2 regions of the Streptomyces sp. NBC_01352 genome follow, and region 1 is predicted to be linked to the other one. Evidence: riboswitches for the same ligand, from Rfam matches in the RefSeq annotation. Region 1 holds a riboswitch; the other holds the start of a gene.
The links. A riboswitch is a leader RNA that binds a small molecule or an ion and turns the genes downstream of it on or off. The one in region 1 is predicted to bind glycine.
Positions count from the first base shown of each region.

Region 2: it holds a riboswitch for glycine, as region 1 does, so the genes downstream of both, gcvP (aminomethyl-transferring glycine dehydrogenase) here and gcvT (glycine cleavage system aminomethyltransferase GcvT) in region 1, are expected to answer to the same signal.

Region 1 covers NZ_CP108354.1:3,696,783-3,705,599, forward strand. Annotated here, with positions in the region: gene OG252_RS17110 (ABC transporter ATP-binding protein) at 1-326, opposite strand, end outside; gene OG252_RS17115 (ABC transporter permease) at 323-1,321, opposite strand; gene OG252_RS17120 (ABC transporter substrate-binding protein) at 1,432-3,231, opposite strand; gene OG252_RS17125 (ABC transporter permease) at 3,318-4,325, opposite strand; gene OG252_RS17130 (enhanced serine sensitivity protein SseB C-terminal domain-containing protein) at 4,645-5,457, opposite strand; gene OG252_RS17135 (enhanced serine sensitivity protein SseB) at 5,545-6,348, opposite strand; gene OG252_RS17140 (AAA family ATPase) at 6,466-7,140, opposite strand; glycine riboswitch at 7,315-7,414, shown strand; glycine riboswitch at 7,415-7,528, shown strand; gene gcvT (glycine cleavage system aminomethyltransferase GcvT) at 7,566-8,699, shown strand.
Region 2 covers NZ_CP108354.1:9,056,144-9,064,960, forward strand. Annotated here, with positions in the region: gene OG252_RS41545 (MerR family transcriptional regulator) at 1-132, shown strand, start outside; partial or broken gene OG252_RS41550 (DNA polymerase IV) at 215-1,805, shown strand; gene OG252_RS41555 (PRC-barrel domain-containing protein) at 1,727-2,098, opposite strand; glycine riboswitch at 2,213-2,309, shown strand; gene gcvP (aminomethyl-transferring glycine dehydrogenase) at 2,492-5,377, shown strand; gene OG252_RS41565 (TOBE domain-containing protein) at 5,443-5,862, opposite strand; gene OG252_RS41570 (ABC transporter ATP-binding protein) at 5,956-7,047, opposite strand; gene modB (molybdate ABC transporter permease subunit) at 7,351-8,214, opposite strand; gene modA (molybdate ABC transporter substrate-binding protein) at 8,211-8,817, opposite strand, start outside.

The sequences.
Region 1 (8,817 bases):
ACGTAGTCGGGGTCGGCGGACAGGAGTTCGGTCCCGTCCAGCCAGATCTCGCCGGAGATCTGCGCCTTGCGCTTGCCGTACTGGCCGGCGGTGTGCAGGCCCATGATGCCGAGCGAGGTCACCGACTTGCCGGAGCCGGACTCGCCCACGATGCCGAGGGTCTTGCCCTTCTCCAGCTGGAAGCTGAGCCCGTCGACGGACTTGACCAGGCCGTCGTCGGTCGGGAAGTGCACCTTCAGGTCGCGCACTTCCAGGAAGGAGGTCGGGGCGGGCGAGGAACCGGTGGGCTCGCCCACGGCCGCTCCGCTCTTGCTGAGTTCGGTCATGTGAGCCTCACTCGGGGGTCGATCACGGCGTACAGGATGTCCACCACGAGGTTGGCGAAGAGCACCGCGATAGAAGTGATCAAGGTGACGCCCAGGATGATGGGCAGGTCCTGATTCTTGATGGCATTGAGCACCGCCTGGCCGAGGCCGGGCAGGCTGAACGTGGTCTCTGTCAGGATCGCGCCGCCGATGAGGGCGCCGAGGTCCATGCCGAGCATGGTCAGGATCGGCGTCATCGTCGAGCGCATGGCGTGCTTGCCGATGACGGTCTGCTCCTTGAGACCCTTGGCGCGGGCGGTGCGGATGTAGTCCTCGCCGAGGATCTCCATCATGGTGGCCCGGGTGATCCGGGCGTACATCGCCGCGTACAGGAACGCGAGGGTGATCCACGGCAGGATCATGCCGCCGAACCATCCGCCGAAGCTGTCGTCCAGAGGCACGTACTGCCCGTCGAACAAGTCCAGCCCGAAGACGAAGATCGAAAGGGACAGCATGCCGGTGAAGTAGATCGGGAGGGAGACACCCGAGAGTGCGATGAGCATCGCGCCGCGGTCCCAGAGGGTTCCCCGCTTGAGCGCGGAGAGCACGCCCGCCGCGACGCCGAGGATCAACCACAGCACGGCGGCACCGAGCGCGAGCCCCAGGGTCACCGGGAAGCGGTCGGTGAGCACCGGCCAGACGGCCTGCTCGCTGCGGAAGGAGTAGCCGAAGCACGGCGCGGCACACTCGGTGACATCACCGCCGCCCGAATAAGTGCGGCCGACGAAGATGCCCTTGAAGAACTCCCAGACCTGGACGTAGATCGGGTCGCCGAGGCCCAACTTCTGTCGCACCGCCTCGACGGCGGCCGGGTCGGCCTGCTTGCCCACGAAGCTCGAGGCGATGTCTACCCCCGCCCACTTGGGGACGAGGAAGAAGATGCCGAAGACCACCATGATGATGACCACGAGCATCACTGCGGCGGCGAACAACCGCCTGATGAGGTAAGCGAGCACAGCTCTCGGCCCGCCGCGGACCGTGGGCCACCGGAGGTCTTCCGGTGGCCCACGATCACGCTGCGCCGGCCTTCACCTGCCTTTCGTGCCGTATGGCGGGTGTGCCGGGACTACTTCGCGGACTTCAGACCGAGGTTGACGAAGTCGTACATACCGCTGTAGCCGTCGGTGGTGTACACGTTCGCCACGTTGTCCGAGCGCCAGTTGATGAACTTCTCGAAGACGAAGGGCAGGTAGTACGCGCCCTCCATCACCTTGTGGTTGATCTCCGTGGCGATCTTGGTCTTGCCCGCGTCGTCCAGCGTGGTGATGTAGTCGTCGAACAGGCCGTCGATCGTCTTGTCCTTGATCAGAGCGAAGTTGTTGTTACCGCTCTCCAGGATGTACTTGCTGTCCCACAGCGGCATACCGAAGCCCTGGACGGTGGGGAAGTCCGGACCCCAGCCCATGATGATGATGCCGTAGCCCTTCTTCTTCACGTTCTCGGGGCTGCCGATGATGCCGGAGGTCTGCGAACCGTCGAACTGCTCGATCTGGGCGTTGATGCCGATCTTCTTCAGCGACGCCTGCAGGGACTGGGCGGTGGCCACCTCGACCGGCTTGTTGTTGCGGACCGCGATGGTGGTGGAGAAGCCGTTCGGCTTGCCGCAGGCCTTCAGCGCTTCCTTGGCCTTGGCGGCGTTGCCGGACTTGTTGGCGCCGGCGATCTCGTACGGGTCGTACTTCTGGCCCTCGGCGCCCGACACGGACGGCGGCAGCATGTTGGTACCGATGTCACCACCGGCGATGGGGCCACCGCGGGCGGTCTGGAGCGACACGTGGTCGGCACCGTAGATCACGGCCTTGCGGCACTCGGCGTTGTCGAACGGCGCCACGCTCTGCGGGAAGGTCGCGTAGCGGATGTAGCCGGAGACCGGGTTGTCCAGGTTGGCCTTGTGCTCCTTCAGGGCGGTGGTGCGGCCCTGCGGCGACATGCCGGTCTGGTTGATGTCGAGGTCCAGGTCACCGTTGAGCAGACGCTGGTCCAGCTGGTTGGCGTCCGAGAAGAACTGGACGGTGATCTTGTCCGGGTAGGCCTTGCGGACCGGGTCCGAGGCCTGCTTCCACTCGGTGTTGCGGACCAGCGTGATGTCCTTGCCCGGGCTGTACGACTGGAACTTGTACGGGCCGGAGGAGAACGGGTGCAGACCGTACTTGGACTTGGTGTCCTTGTCCTGGCGGACCGGGGACGCGGAGATCAGACCCAGCATCTCCTCGAAGTCCGAGTTGGCGACCGGCAGCTTGAAGACGACGGTCTTGTCGTCCGGCGTCTCGATCGCCTTCAGGCCCAGCTTGTCCGGGGAGGTGTCCTTGTACGGGCCCTTGTACTCGCCCTTCGGGTCGAGCACGTCCTTCAGGTAGACCGGACCGCCGGACAGCACGTCCTGCGCCCACACACGCTCGATGCCGTACTTCACGTCCTTGGACGTGATCGGCTTGCCGTCCTCCCACGTGACACCGTCACGCAGGGTGTACGTGTAGGTCTTGCCGTCGTCCGTGACCTTGGCGAGACCGGTGGCGAGGTCCGGGGTCAGCTCGGCGCCGGCCTTTCCGGGCTCCGTCTTGTTCGTGACGAGCTGGCGGCTGTAGTAGCGCGCGAAGTTCCACATGAAGCCGTAGTAACCGCGCGTGGTGTCCCACGAGTCGGCATCCTGGGCGCCACCGAACTTCAGCGTGCCGCCCTTCTTGGCGGCAGAGGCCTGGGCGACCTTGTTGTTCGCGGCGTCGAAGCCGGCGGCACCGGTGCTCGAGCCGCCGTTGTCGCCGTCGTCTCCACCGCCGCCGCACGCCGCCGTGGTCAGCAGCGCGGCGACCGCGGCGACAGCGGCAAACGCCTGCTTCCGCCGCCCTGAGGTGCGTTGGGTAGTCACGATCTCGGATCCTCCGGATTTGATGAGAGACCCCGTGTGAGTGCCACGGGACAGTTGGGGTGCTTCGCCTGGACGGTTCAGCCGGTTCAACGGGAGGCCTTCGGGTCCAGAGCGTCCCGGACGCCGTCGCCGAAGAGATTGAAGGCCAGCACGGTGATGAAGATCGCCACGCCCGGGACCACCATGTACATGGGGTCGGACTCGTAGTAGTCGATCGCACTCGAGAGCATCTGCCCCCAGGAGGCGGTGGGCGGCTTGACGCCCACGCCCAGGAAGCTGAGGGCCGCCTCGGTGAGGATGTTGGTGGGGATCATCATCGTCGTGTACACGACGATCGGGGCGACGAGGTTGGGCAGCAGTTCCTTGAACAGGATGTACAGCCGCCCCGCGCCCAGCGATCGGGCGGCCTCCACGTACTCGCGCTCACGCAGCGAGAGTGTCTGGCCGCGCACCACGCGTCCGATGTAGGGCCAGCCGAAGAAGCCGATGACGAGGATCATCACGAAGACGCGCACGCTCGAACCGGTGAGCCCCAGCATGTCGCTCGGCATGACGGAGACCAGCGCGATGATGAACAGCAGCTGCGGGAAGGCGAGCAGACCGTCCATCACCCGGCTGATCGCGGAGTCGACCCAGCCGCCGAAGAACCCGGCGAGGATGCCCAGCAGCGTTCCGAGGATCACGGCGACCAGGGCCGACAGGAAGCCCACCAGCAGGGAGATCCGGGCGCCGTAGAGGATGCGGGCGAGGATGTCGCGGCCGTTGACCGGCTCGACGCCGAGCAGGTGGTCGCCGCTGATGCCGCCCAGGGAGCCCGTGGGCGTGCCGAAGAGCGGGTCGATGAGGTTCTCGTGGTACTCGTTCGGGTCCTGCCCCAGGAGGCTCGTGATGACCGGGGCGAGCAGCGCGATCACCACCAGGAAGAGCACCACGGCGCCGCCCGTGAGAGCCAGCTTGTCCCGCTTCAGGCGCTCCCAGGCGATCCGGCCCAGGGAACGCCCCTGTACGGCCTTCGCATCGGCGCTGACCAGCGCCGCTTCTTCGGCCGCACTCGGGGCCGCTTCCGCGGTCGGCTCGTGCAATGGTGCCGTCATCTGGCAGGGACCCCTCTCAACCGGCGGTAGCCGGCCCGCACTTGCCGCTGTGGCGGCATTGATTCAGTCCGTCGTACACAGGGACGAAAGGCCCCTGGTGCGGGAGTCTTCAACGCTTTGGCGATCTGTTGCCAGACTTGACGGTGAAAGGATGCATAAACGTGATGCGACCCAGAGGGTTCCGTTATCCGGACGGCGGGTAACGCGGGGCGGACGCAGGCCAGTTGGGGCATTGGGGACAAAGAGGGACGATTCACCCAGTTCTACGCGCGAAGACGGGGAAGGCGGGCCCGGCCGCCGGAGCCGGAGAGGAGTTCGGTCAGTAGCCGCCGCGGGCCGGCGGATAGCCGTAACCGGCCACCGGAGCCTGAGCCGAGGAGGGGGCCGGGGCGGACGCCGCATGGGCCTCGCGGTCGTAGAAGGGGCGGGCGCTCGCCCGCATCCACAGCGCCACCGGGTCGTACTCGTCGGACATCGCCACGGTCGACACCGGCAGCCCGTCCGGGACCGCGCCGATCGTCTGCTGCATCATCGCGCGCACCGAGTCGACGGCCGGCGGGCTGGTGTCGTACACGTCGAGTCCGATGGCGAGGTACGGCGCCCCGAGCGCGGGCTGCACCCAGGCGCGGCGCAACGCCCGGACGGCCGGGGTGCGGTGGGCGTTCTGCGCGAGCAGGGCGTAGAACTGCGGGATCTCGATGCCGGGCTCGGACAGCCGCAGGGGTCCGGCGGGCTGGCGCTCCAGGCCGGTGGCGATGCGGCGCAGATCGAGCCAGGGGATGCCGACGCCGCCGCCGGGAGCGTGCGGATTCAGCCAGAGGCCGTAGTGGTCGGGGTACAGGGTGCGGGCGACGTCGATACCGTCGACGACCTCATAGGAGCGGTTCCAGCCGCTGGCCGAGAGTTCCTGGGCCGAGGTCACGCACGGTGCGTAGCCGTACCCGTCGACCTCCATGTTTCCGTACTGGGCGTCCGGGGAGCCCGCCTGGCCGTGCCACAGCAGCATCCAGACCTGGCCGGAGGAGGGGGTCGCGAGCGCGCGCAGGAGTGCCTCGTAGGCGTCGTAGCGCCCGGGCGTCACCTGGCGCAGCATGTGCTCGACCTGCCCGGCCGCGATGCCGCTGGCGCTCACCTGTACCGCCCCTTCATGAAGTTGCCTCGGATATGAAACCAGCTTATGTGGAGCTGCCGACAGCAACCGCCCAAGAGGTCGGCGTTGCTAGTGGCCCTGCTGATAGAAGGGCCGGACCTGCTCGCGCATCCAGTGGCCCACCGGGTCGTCCGCCACGTCCAGGAGGACCAGGTTGACCGGCCAGGGGGCCGGGGCGCGGCCCAGGGCCGCGGCCAGGGCGTCCATGGGGGCCGTGCGCAGGTCGGGGGCGTCCCATTGGGAGAGCTCCACGCCCACGAACATCACCGGGTTCGCCGTCTCGATGGCGGCCAGGCAGCGGCGGGCCGTGAGGACGACGCCGATGGCCGCGAACTCGGCCGAGGCCGCGGCGAGGAAGTCGACGGGGTCGTCCTGCCAGTCGGGCTCGTAGAGCTTGACGCGGCCGCCGCTCGCGGGGCCGTCCAGCGGGGTACGGCCGGTGCGGCAGAGGTCGGCCACGGCGGGCGGGGGCAGCGGGACGCCGACCGTGCCGTCCGGGTTCACGGCGATGCCGACCTGCGGGGGCAGCCCGCGGGCGAACTCCACCGCGGGCGCGATGGTGTACGACATGTGCGAGCCGACGACCTGGCGGAACTGCTCCTCGGAGCTGAACACCGGGACGTAGGCCTGGCCGTCGATCTCCAGCGTGGGCAGGTCGAGCGGGCCGCTGTGCGGGCCGCCGCCGCTGGGCAGCGGGATCCACACGAAGCTGCGGCCGAGCACCTCGACGATCCGCCCGCCGGCCCCGGGGATGCCGAGGGAGGCGGAGAGCACCTCCTCCAGCTCGTTGCCGGGCCATCCGCCGTGCGAATGGGCGTGCGCCTGTGCCGGGAACTGCGAGAAGCCCGCTGGGAGATCCGCCGGGAAGTCCATCTGCTGTCTACCGCCTGCCGAGTACCGCTGCTGTGGCTGAAAAGGCTAACGGGTGCGGGCGGGCCGGGAGTCGGCCCGTCACAGCAATCCGGCCCCGGGCCGTGAAACCGACCCGCCTCAGCCCGTGAAGCCGATCCGCCTCAGGACGTTCGCCGCGTCCCGGTCGATCAGGACCGCCGAGCCGCAGCCCGGCGGCAGGTCGCCCTGCTCCACGGAGCTGATCAGGCGCGCGGCCGCGCCGCGGTGGCGCAGGAACGCGTACCGCGAGACGCCGCGGCCGCGTTCGCGCTGGCCGGCCAGGGCCGTGCCGGGGGCGACGTCGAGCAGCAGCAGGTGCAGGGTGCCGCCCCGACGGCGGGCCTCGCGGGCCAGCCAGCCGCGCACCCAGGCCTGCGTACCGCAGTCGTGCACGACGACGCCCTCGCCGGAGCGCAGGGCGCGGCGCAGTCCGGCGTAGTGCGCGACGCGGACGAGCGGGCGGTAGACCGCGTACGGCAGGAAGCGGGACAGCCTGCCGTCCCAGCGGTCGCGGGTGTCCTGGGAGTCGATCCGGGTGCCCTTGACGGTGCGCCGCATCAGCGTGGACTTGCCGCTGCCGGGCAGGCCGGTGATCACGACGAGGTCGCGGGGCCCGAAGAGCAGTGCGTGCGGGCTGTGGCCCTCGCGCTCGCGCAGGTCCCGGAAGACGGGTGCCGGGCGCGCTCCGCACGCGCCGCGGGCCGGGGCCGAGGGCTGCTCGGGCAGCGCTACGGCCGAGGTCGTGGCGTACGCAGTGGTCCTGTTCACCGTGATCGTCCTCCCCTGGGGTGGGTCACGAGTTTCCCTCCCCGTCGAGTGTAAAGAGAAGGTAATACGCGGTGTCTCGCGTTTTCATGCGCTTACTGCCACAGGCCGGTTACAGATGTGGCCCTGCCACGCGCCGACGATGCGTGCAATGATGTGCGCGCCAACTGCATACCGGCCGCTTGAATCCGCGCGGGAGAGTCCCCAGCCGTACCTCGCTGGGGCGCCGAAGGAGCAAGTCCCTCCCTTGAATCTCTCAGGTCCCCGTTACCGCGCGGGCGAGGCACATCTGAAAAGCGGGCCGCTGCGACAGTGGCTCCACCCAAGGTGCAAGTCGTGACCACCGTTTCGCGGGGTCACGTCGAACCTCTCAGGTTCCGATGACAGATGGGGAGGAACGACCTCGCCGTCATGCCTTGGGAGACGACCGTCCGATGAGCAGCACCGCACCCCGTCACACCGCGCTCGATGCCCTGCATCGTTCGCTCGGCGCGACGATGACCGACTTCGCCGGCTGGGACATGCCCCTGCGCTACGGCTCCGAACGCGACGAGCACCAGGCCGTACGCACCCGCGCCGGGCTCTTCGACCTCTCGCACATGGGCGAGATCACGGTGACCGGGCCGCAGGCCGCGCAGCTCCTGAACTACGCGCTGGTCGGCAACATCGCGTCCGTCGGTGTCGGCCGCGCCCGCTACACCATGATCTGCCGCGAGGACGGCGGCATCCTCGACGACCTGATCGTCTACCGGCTGGCCGACACCGAGGCCGGGTCTGCTCACTACATGGTCGTCGCCAACGCCTCCAACGCCCAGGTGGTGCTGGACGCGCTCGTGGAGCGTTCGTCCGGCTTCGACGCCGAGGTGCGCGACGACCGGGACGCGTACGCGCTGATCGCCGTGCAGGGTCCGGAGTCGCCGGGGGTGCTGAAGTCCCTCACCGACGCCGACCTGGACGGCCTGAAGTACTACGCCGGCCTGCCCGGCACCGTCGCCGGCGTCCCGGCACTGATCGCCCGCACCGGCTACACCGGCGAGGACGGCTTCGAGCTGTTCGTGGCGCCTTCCGACGCGGAGCAGCTGTGGCAGGCCCTGACCGAGGCGGGCAAGGACGTCGGCCTCGTCCCCTGCGGGCTGTCCTGCCGCGACACGCTCCGCCTGGAGGCGGGCATGCCGCTGTACGGGCACGAGCTGTCGACGTCGTTGACCCCCTTCGACGCCGGCCTCGGGCGCGTCGTGAAGTTCGAGAAGGAGGGCGACTTCGTGGGGCGCGAGGCGCTCACCGAGGCCGCCGCCCGCGCGGAGACCAACCCCCCGCGCGTCCTCGTCGGCCTGGTCGCCGAGGGGCGTCGGGTCCCGCGCGCCGGGTACGCGGTCGTCGCCGGCGGCGAGGTGATCGGCGAGGTCACCTCCGGGGCGCCCTCCCCCACGCTGGGCAAGCCGATCGCCATGGCGTACGTCGACGCCGCGCACGCGGCGCCGGGCACGCCGGGTGTCGGTGTGGACATCCGGGGCAGCCACGAGCCGTACGAGGTCGTGGCGCTGCCGTTCTACAAGCGCCAGAAGTAGAGACTCAAGCGCCACAAGTACAGACTTGAGCGGTCCGTGCGCGTGACCCTGCGCACATTTCCGCTGCTCACGTGCGATTCCAGCAGTCACCCATTCACCAGCACTCCCCCGCGTACAG
Region 2 (8,817 bases), 5.4 Mb from region 1:
GTGGGCGTGGTGTGGCGGGACGTGGAAAGCGCGCTCTCCCAGCTGCACGGGGAGCGGATCGACACCGGGGAGACCCTCGTCGGTCACAACCCCGCGGACGAGCTGGCGCGGCGGCGCAACCGGGCGGTCTGACCGAGCGGTCGTCCGGGCGGTCCGACAGTTGGACCGCTCTTCGGGGACGGCATTGTCAGTGGCGTAGGGCAGCATCGGAGATGTGAGAAGCGCGCCCACGATCCTGCATCTCGACATGGATGCCTTCTTCGCCTCGGCGGAGCAGGCATCCAAGCCGAGCCTGCGCGGGAAGGCGGTCATCGTGGGTGGGCTCGGGCCGCGCGGAGTGGTGGCCACCTGCTCGTACGAGGCGCGTGTGTTCGGAGTGCACTCGGCGATGCCCATGGCCCAGGCGCGTCGGCTCGCTCCCAACGCGGCGTATCTCGTGCCGCGCTTCGCCTTCTACCGGGCGATCAGCGAGCAGGTGATGGGGCTTCTGAGGGAGCTGTCGCCGTTGGTGGAGCCGTTGAGCCTGGATGAGGCGTTCGTGGACCTGGAGGCCGGCGGAGCGGCCTGGGACGACGCGTCGGCGCGGCTGGCCGGGGCCAAGCTGCGCGCCGACATACGGGCCGTCACCGGCCTCACGGGATCGGTGGGCCTGGCGGCCTCGAAGATGCTCGCCAAGATCGCCTCCGAGCAGGCCAAGCCCGACGGGCTGGTGGTCATCGAGCCGGGAACCGAGCGGGCCCTGCTCGGGCCGATGCCGGTGCGGACCCTGCCCGGGGTGGGGCCGGCGACGGGCGACCATCTGCGGCGGGTCGGGATCCACACGGTCGAGGAGATTGCCGAGGCGGGTGAGGACGAGCTCGTACGGCTGCTGGGCAAGGCGCACGGACACGCCTTGTACGCCATGGCGTTGGCACACGACGAGCGGCCTGTGGTGGCCGAGCGGGAGACGAAGTCGGTGTCGGTGGAGGACACGTACGACATCGACATCCACGACCGGGTCCGGGTGGGGATGGAGGTGCAGCGGCTGGCCGACCGGTGTGTGCGGCGGCTGCGGAGCGCCGGGTTGTCCGGGCGGACCATCGTGCTGAAGGTGCGGAGGTACGACTTCTCCACGCTGACCCGGTCCGAGACCTTGCGGGGGCCCACGGACGATCCGGCGGTGGTGCGGGAGGCTGCCGCGCGGCTGCTGGACTCCGTGGACACGACGGGGGGTGTGCGGCTGCTGGGGGTGGGAGTGAGCGGGTTGGCCGACTACACGCAGGAGGATCTGTTCGCGCAGGCGGCGGGTGAGCAGGAGGACTCCGGAGTGGCGGAGGATGCCGATGACCTTCCTGCGGAGGCGCCGGTGGTGCCGGTCGAGCGGCGGTGGGCCTCGGGGCTCGATGTCACGCACGCCGAGTTCGGGCACGGTTGGGTGCAGGGGAGTGGGGTCGGGCGGGTGACTGTGCGGTTCGAGACGCCTGATTCGGAGCCGGGGCGGGTGCGGACGTTTCGGGTTGATGATCCGGAGTTGGAGCCGGCGGAGCCGTTGCCGTTGGTGCGTGGGCCTTTTGCGGAGGCTTGAGGGGGGATGTGGTGCGGGTGCGGGCGCGCTTTATGGTGCGGGTGCGTTGGGGGCACCCGGCCTTCGGCCGGGTTTGGGTTCCCACCCGCACCACCCGTGCGGGAATCGTTGTCGGGTGCGGGTGGCCCCTGTGGGGGCTGGGCGCCGTCGGCGGGTGCGGGGTCAGGGCTCGTCTGTGCCTGCCAGCTTGCCGAAGTTGTGGTCCGGGAAGGGGGGAGGGGCGGCCACGTCGAGGCCGTAGTGGTGGTAAAGCTGCAGTTCCTGCTCGGGCGAGAGGTGGCGGCCCACGCCGAAGTCGGGGGCGTCCTTGATCAGGGCGCGGTCGAAGGGGACGTGGAGGGTGCCCTCGATCAGTTCGCTGGGTTCCAGGGGGACGAAGGCGTCTCGGGAGAAGAGGCCGGTGCGTATCGCGGCCCACTCCGGTGCGCCGGTCGCGTCGTCGAGGTAGACCTCGTCGATCGTGCCGAGCTTGGTGCCGTTGCGGTCGAACGCCTTGCGGCCGATCAGGTTGCGCGGATCGATGTCGGTCTGCACGGGCCCTCCACTTGCTCGCAACTCATCCGTAAGCACTACAAAAGAGCAGATTGAGGAACGTGGCCACTCGAAGACGCGGGCGTTGACCCCGCTGGTAGTCTGGCAAGCGGCTGCTGACCCCGCGCGGGAGAGTCCTCCGGACACCATCCGGAGGCGCCGAAGGAGCAAATCCTCCCCGGAATCTCTCAGGCCCACGTACCGCACGGACGAGGTCACTCTGGAAAGCAGAGCGGGTGCCGACGGCGTCGACGGCTTCCGCTCTCACCGACGGTGAAAGCCGGCTGCCTGCGGGCGGCCGGTGAAGCTCTCAGGTTGAGATGACAGAGGGGGAGGCCGTCCGGGTACCCGCGCCGTGGTGACCCTCGAAGGTCGTGAGACCAGGAGGCCTCCGTAATGACCGCCCATCGCATTCCGCTCTCCGAGCTCGAGCAGGGAATCCCCTTCGAACAGCGCCACATCGGGCCCGACCAGGAAGCGCGGGCCAAGATGCTCGCGCAGGTCGGATACGGCTCGCTCGACGAGCTCACCGCCGCCGCGGTCCCGGATGTGATCAAGAACGCCGACGCGCTGGAGCTGCCGGGCGCGCGCACCGAGGCCGAGGTGCTGGCCGAGCTGCGGTCGCTGGCCGACCGGAACCAGGTTCTCGACTCCATGATCGGGCTCGGGTACTACGGGACGTTCACGCCGCCCGTCATCCTGCGCAATGTGATGGAGAATCCGGCCTGGTACACGGCCTACACGCCGTACCAGCCCGAGATCTCCCAGGGGCGGCTCGAAGCCCTGCTGAACTTCCAGACGATGGTCGCCGACCTCACCGGGCTGCCGACCTCCGGTGCCTCGCTGCTCGACGAAGGCACCGCGGCCGCCGAGGCACTGGCGCTGTCCCGGCGCATGGGCAAGAACAAGAAGGGCCTCTTCCTGGTCGACGCGGACACACTGCCGCAGACCATCGCCGTGATCCAGACCCGCGCCGAGCCGACCGGCGTGGAGGTCGTCGTCGCCGACCTCAGTGACGGCATTCCGGCCGAGATCGCCGGGCGTGAGATCAACGGTGTGCTGCTCCAGTACCCGGGCGCCTCCGGTGCCGTACGCGACATCAAGCCGGTCATCGAGCAGGCGCACGAGCTCGGCGCGCTCGTGACCGTCGCCGCCGATCTGCTCGCGCTCACGCTGCTGAAGTCCCCGGGTGAACTCGGTGCGGACATCGCGGTCGGTACGACGCAGCGCTTCGGTGTGCCGATGGGCTTCGGCGGGCCGCACGCCGGATACATGGCGGTGCGCGAGAAGTTCGCGCGCAGCCTGCCCGGGCGGCTCGTGGGGGTGTCCGTGGACGCCGACGGGAACAAGGCGTACCGGCTCGCCCTGCAGACGCGTGAGCAGCACATCCGCCGGGAGAAGGCGACCAGCAACATCTGCACCGCGCAGGTGCTGCTCGCCGTGATGGCCGGCATGTACGCCGTCTACCACGGGCCCGAGGGCCTGAAGACCATCGCGCGGCGCACCCACCGGTACGCCACGGTCCTCGCCGCCGGGCTGACGGCCGGCGGGGTCGAGGTCGTGCACGGTTCCTACTTCGACACGCTGACCGTCCGGGTGCCCGCACGGGCCGCCCAGATCGTCGCCGCGGCACGCGGGAACGGCGTCAACCTGCGGCTCGTGGACGCCGACCACGTGTCCATGGCCTGCGACGAGACCACGCTGCGGGCCCAACTGGGCGCCGTATGGAACGCCTTCGGGGTCGACGGTGACATCGAGGGGCTCGACGCCGTGGCCGAGGAGACGCTTCCGGGCGCGCTGCTGCGGTCCGACGACTACCTGACGCACCCCGTGTTCCACCAGCACCGCTCCGAGACCGCGATGCTGCGCTACCTGCGCCGGCTCGCCGACCGTGACTACGCGCTCGACCGCGGGATGATCCCGCTGGGCTCCTGCACCATGAAGCTCAACGCGACCGTCGAGATGGAGCCGGTCACCTGGCCGGAGTTCGGGCAGCTGCACCCCTTCGCGCCCGCCGAGCAGGCGCAGGGCTATCTCACGCTCATCCGTGAGCTGGAGGATCGACTCGCCGAGGTCACCGGCTACGACAACGTGTCGCTGCAGCCCAACGCCGGGTCGCAGGGCGAGCTGGCCGGACTGCTCGCCGTACGCGGGTATCACCGGGCCAACGGTGACGAGCAGCGGACCGTGTGCCTGATTCCGTCGTCGGCGCACGGCACCAACGCCGCCAGTGCCGTCATGGCCGGGATGAAGGTCGTCGTCGTGAAGACCGCCGAGGACGGCGAGATCGACGTCGAGGACCTGCGGGCGAAGATCGAGCAGCACCGGGACGAGCTGTCGGTGCTGATGATCACGTACCCGTCGACACACGGGGTGTTCGAGGAGCACGTCGCCGACATCTGCGCGCAGGTGCACGAGGCGGGCGGGCAGGTGTACGTCGACGGCGCCAACCTCAACGCGCTGGTGGGGCTGGCCAAGCCGGGGCACTTCGGCGGGGACGTCTCCCACCTGAACCTGCACAAGACCTTCTGCATCCCGCACGGCGGCGGTGGTCCGGGTGTCGGCCCGGTGGGTGTGCGCGCGCACCTGGCGCCGTACCTGCCGAACCACCCGCTGCAGCCCGCGGCCGGTCCGGAGACGGGGGTCGGGCCGATCTCGGCCGCGCCCTGGGGCTCCGCGGGGATCCTGCCGATCTCGTGGGCGTACGTCCGGCTCATGGGCGGTGAGGGCCTCAAGCGGGCCACGCAGGTGGCGGTGCTCTCCGCGAACTACATCGCCAAGCGGCTGGAGCCGCACTACCCGGTGCTCTACACCGGTCCCGGCGGGCTGGTCGCGCACGAGTGCATCATCGACCTGCGGCCGCTGACCAAGGCGACCGGCGTGAGCGTCGACGACGTCGCCAAGCGGCTCATCGACTACGGGTTCCACGCGCCGACCATGTCCTTCCCGGTGGCCGGCACGCTGATGATCGAGCCGACCGAGTCCGAGGACCTGACCGAGCTCGACCGGTTCTGCGAGACGATGATCGCCATTCGTGCGGAGATCGAGAAGGTCGGAAAGGGCGAGTGGCCCGTGGACGACAACCCGCTGCGGAACGCGCCGCACACCGCCGGCGCGCTGGGCGGGGAGTGGGAGCACGCCTACACGCGCGAGGAAGCCGTCTTCCCGGCCGGGGTGTCGGTCGCGGACAAGTACTGGCCGCCGGTGCGCCGTATCGACCAGGCCTTCGGGGACCGGAACCTGGTCTGCTCCTGCCCGCCGTTGGATGCGTACGAGGACTGACCTGCAGTACGTGGTGAGGGCTCCGTCCGGCTGTTCGTCGGGCGGGGCCCTTTTATGTCATAGCGTCATGACGTCGCGATGGAGACCTCGGTCGACTTGATCAGGGCGACGACCGAAGCGCCGGGGGCCAGGCCGAGGTCCGTGACGGCGTCCCTGGTGATCACGGCGGTCAGGTCGCCGCCCTCGAGGGCGACCTTGACGGAGGCCATCGCGCCGCCGGTCGCGATGTCCCGGACGGTACCCGGGAGCTGGTTGCGGATGGACACGCCGTCGACCCGGGCGGTGGCGAGGGACACCTCCGTCGACTTCACCAGGGCGCGTACGGCGGAACCCGTGGCGAGGCCGAGTTCCTCGGTGGCTTCCCGGGTGATGGCCGCGGTGAGGTCGCTGCCGCCGGTGAGGCGGATCCTGACCGTGGCCATGACTTCGCCGGGGGAGACGGAGGTGACGGTGCCGGGGAGCTGGTTGCGGATGCTCAGGCTCATGGAGAAGGCCTCGCTGAGGGTGGGGGAGTGTCTGCGGGTGGGGAGCGTGGGGCTGGGGAAGTCGGGGGTCCCCACCGTAGTCGGCTGCGGGTCTTATGCCGGGTATGCGTGCGTCTGGGTCGCCTTGACCGTTGCCCAGACCGGTGCGCCGGGGTGCAGGTCGAGTTCGGCCGCGGCGACCGTCGTGAGGTCGGCGGCCAGGGGGAGTTCGCCGGCGAGGTCGGCGCGGATCTGGTCGCCGTGGGTCTCCAGGCCGGCCACTTCGCAGCGCCAGAGGTTGCGGGCGCTGGAGCCGGTGGGGCGGTCCCGGTAGAGGGTCACGGCGCCCGGGGGGAACGCGACGAAGACCGGTCCCGTGAGGTCCTCCGTGGTGGTGATGGCGGGGCCGGCGTCGAGACGGACCGTGTGGCCCTCGGCTTGGCCCTTGTAGAGGTTCAGGCCGACCAGTTGTGCGATGTAGTCCGTACGGGGGTGGCGGGCGATGTCGGCCGGTGTGCCCTCTTGGACCACCTGGCCGTGCTCGACGACCACCAGCCGGTCGGCCAGCACCATGGCGTCCAGCGGGTCGTGCGTGACCAGGACGGCAACGGCCTCGAACTCGGCGAGGTGGCGGCGGAGTTGGGCGCGTACCTCCAGGCGGGTGCGGGCGTCCAGGGCTGCCAGGGGTTCGTCCAGGAGGAGCAGGCGGGGGCGGGTGGCCAGTGCGCGGGCCAGGGCGACGCGCTGGGCCTGGCCGCCGGAGATACGGCGGGGCTTGGCGCCGGCGTGGTCGGCGAGGCCCATGCGGTCCAGCCAGTCGGCGGCCTGCGCGCGGGCCTCGGTCTTGGTCGCGCCCTGGCAGCGCGGGCCGAAGGCCACGTTGTCGAGGGCGGACAGGTGGGGGAAGAGCAGGTAGTCCTGGAAGACGACGCCTACGGGGCGGGATTCGGGGGGAGTGCGGTCCAACTCGGTGCCGTCCAGGCGCAGGTGGCCGTCGGTGAGTGGGGTGAGGCCGGCGAGTGCGCGCAGGGCGGTGGTCTTGCCGGCGCCGTTCGGGCCGAGGAGGGCGAGGACGTCGCCGGGGGCGGCGGTGAGGGTGATGTCGAGGCGGAAGGTGTCGTGGTCGACGACGAGGTGGGCGTCGAGGCCTTCACCGCGGGTGTGTTCGGCGGTGGCGTCGGGTGTCGTGTCGTCGAGGTCGGTCATGGGGTGTGTGTCCTGTAGGGGGGTTGGCTGTGGCGGCCGGGGGGTGTTGTAGTGCGGGGCAGTGCGGGCTGCGGGGGTGGAGCGCGGGGCAGTGGGGGCCCCGTACATTCGTTGCGTGGACCGCGTTGGTGCTGGGCGGGGGCGGGTCGCGCAGCCCGGCGCTGACGGGGTGCCGCCTGCGCCCACCCGTGCCGCCCCAGCGGCACGACTGCCCGCAGCTTGACGGGGTGGGTGGGGGTGGGTGGTGGGCGTGGGACGAGTGCTCGCGGCTTGACGGGGGCGGGTGGGGCGTGTGGACGGGGGTCATGATGTTGTCATCCAGCGGTCCCGGAGGCCCGCCAGGACCGCGATCGACACTGCCAGGAGGACCAGGCTGAGGGCGATCGCGGCTGCAGGGTCGTTCTGGAGGGCCAGGTACACCGCGAGCGGCATGGTCTGGGTTCGGCCGGGGAAGTTGCCCGCGAAGGTGATCGTCGCTCCGAACTCGCCCAGGGCCCGGGCCCAGGCCAGGACCGAGCCCGCGGCGATGCCGGGCATGATCAGTGGCAGCGTGACTCGGCGGAACGCGGTGAAGCGGGAGGCGCCGAGGGTGGTGGCCGCTTCCTCGTAGCGCGGGTCGGCGGCGCGCAGGGTGCCCTCGACGCTGATGACGAGGAACGGCATCGCCACGAAGGTCTCCGCCAGGATCACGCCGGCCGTGGTGAAGGGGAGGGTGATCCCGAACCAGGAGTCCAGCCACTGCCCGACCACTCCGTTGCGGCCGAGGGCGAGCAGCAGTGCCACGCCGCCGACCACCGGGGGCAGGACGAGGGGCAGGGTCACCAGGGCGCGGACCAGGCCGCGGCCGGGGAAGTCGGCGCGGGCCAGCAGCCAGGCCAGCGGGACGCCGATGACGAGGCTCAGCGCGGTCGCCGCCGTGGCGCACACCAGGGACAGGCGGAGGGCCTCCCAGACCTGGGCGCTGGTCAGCTGCTCGGGGAGGCTGCGCCATGGAGCTCGTACGAGCAGGGCGAGCAGGGGGAGGAGCAGGAACGCCAGGCCTGCCAGGGCGGGGAGGAGGAGGGGCAGGGGCACGCCTCGGGCGGATCCTGTCCGAAGACGCCGACGCCGACGCTGCCGCCGTCCGCTTTCCAGGGTGACGGCCCCGGCCTTGTCGGGTCCGGTCATGGCTTGAGGAATCCGGCCTCGGTCAGGACCTTCTGGCCCTGCGCGGACTGCACCAGCTCGATGAAGGCCTTGGCCGCGCTCGGGTTGGGGGCGTTCTTGAGGAGGGCGATCGGGTAGTCGTTGATGGCCTTTGCCGACTCGGGGAAGTCCACGCCCTCCACCTTGTCACCCGCCGCCTTCACATCGGTCTTGTAGACGACGGCGGCGTCTGCCTCCTTCAGCTCGACCTTCGTCAGGGCGCTCTTGACGTCCTGCTCGTACGAGACGGGGGTGAGCCGGAGATTGCTGGCCTGGAGGGCCTTCTCGGCGGCCGAGCCGCACGGCACCGTCTTGTCGCACAGGACCACCTTCAGGCCGGACCTGGTGAGGTCCTTGAGGGAGGAGACCTTGTCGGGGTTGCCCGGCAGCGTGGCGATCTCCAGCTGGTTGCGGACGAAGGTGGCGGGGGTGCCGACCGCGTCCTTCTCGTCCGTCACGAGCGCCATGGTCGTGGGGCTCGCGGCGGCGAAGACGTCGGCCGGGGCGCCGCCCGTGATGCTCGCGGCGAGGCTGTCGCTGCCGGCGAAGCTGAAGGTGACCTTTGTGCCCGGGTGCTGCTTCTCG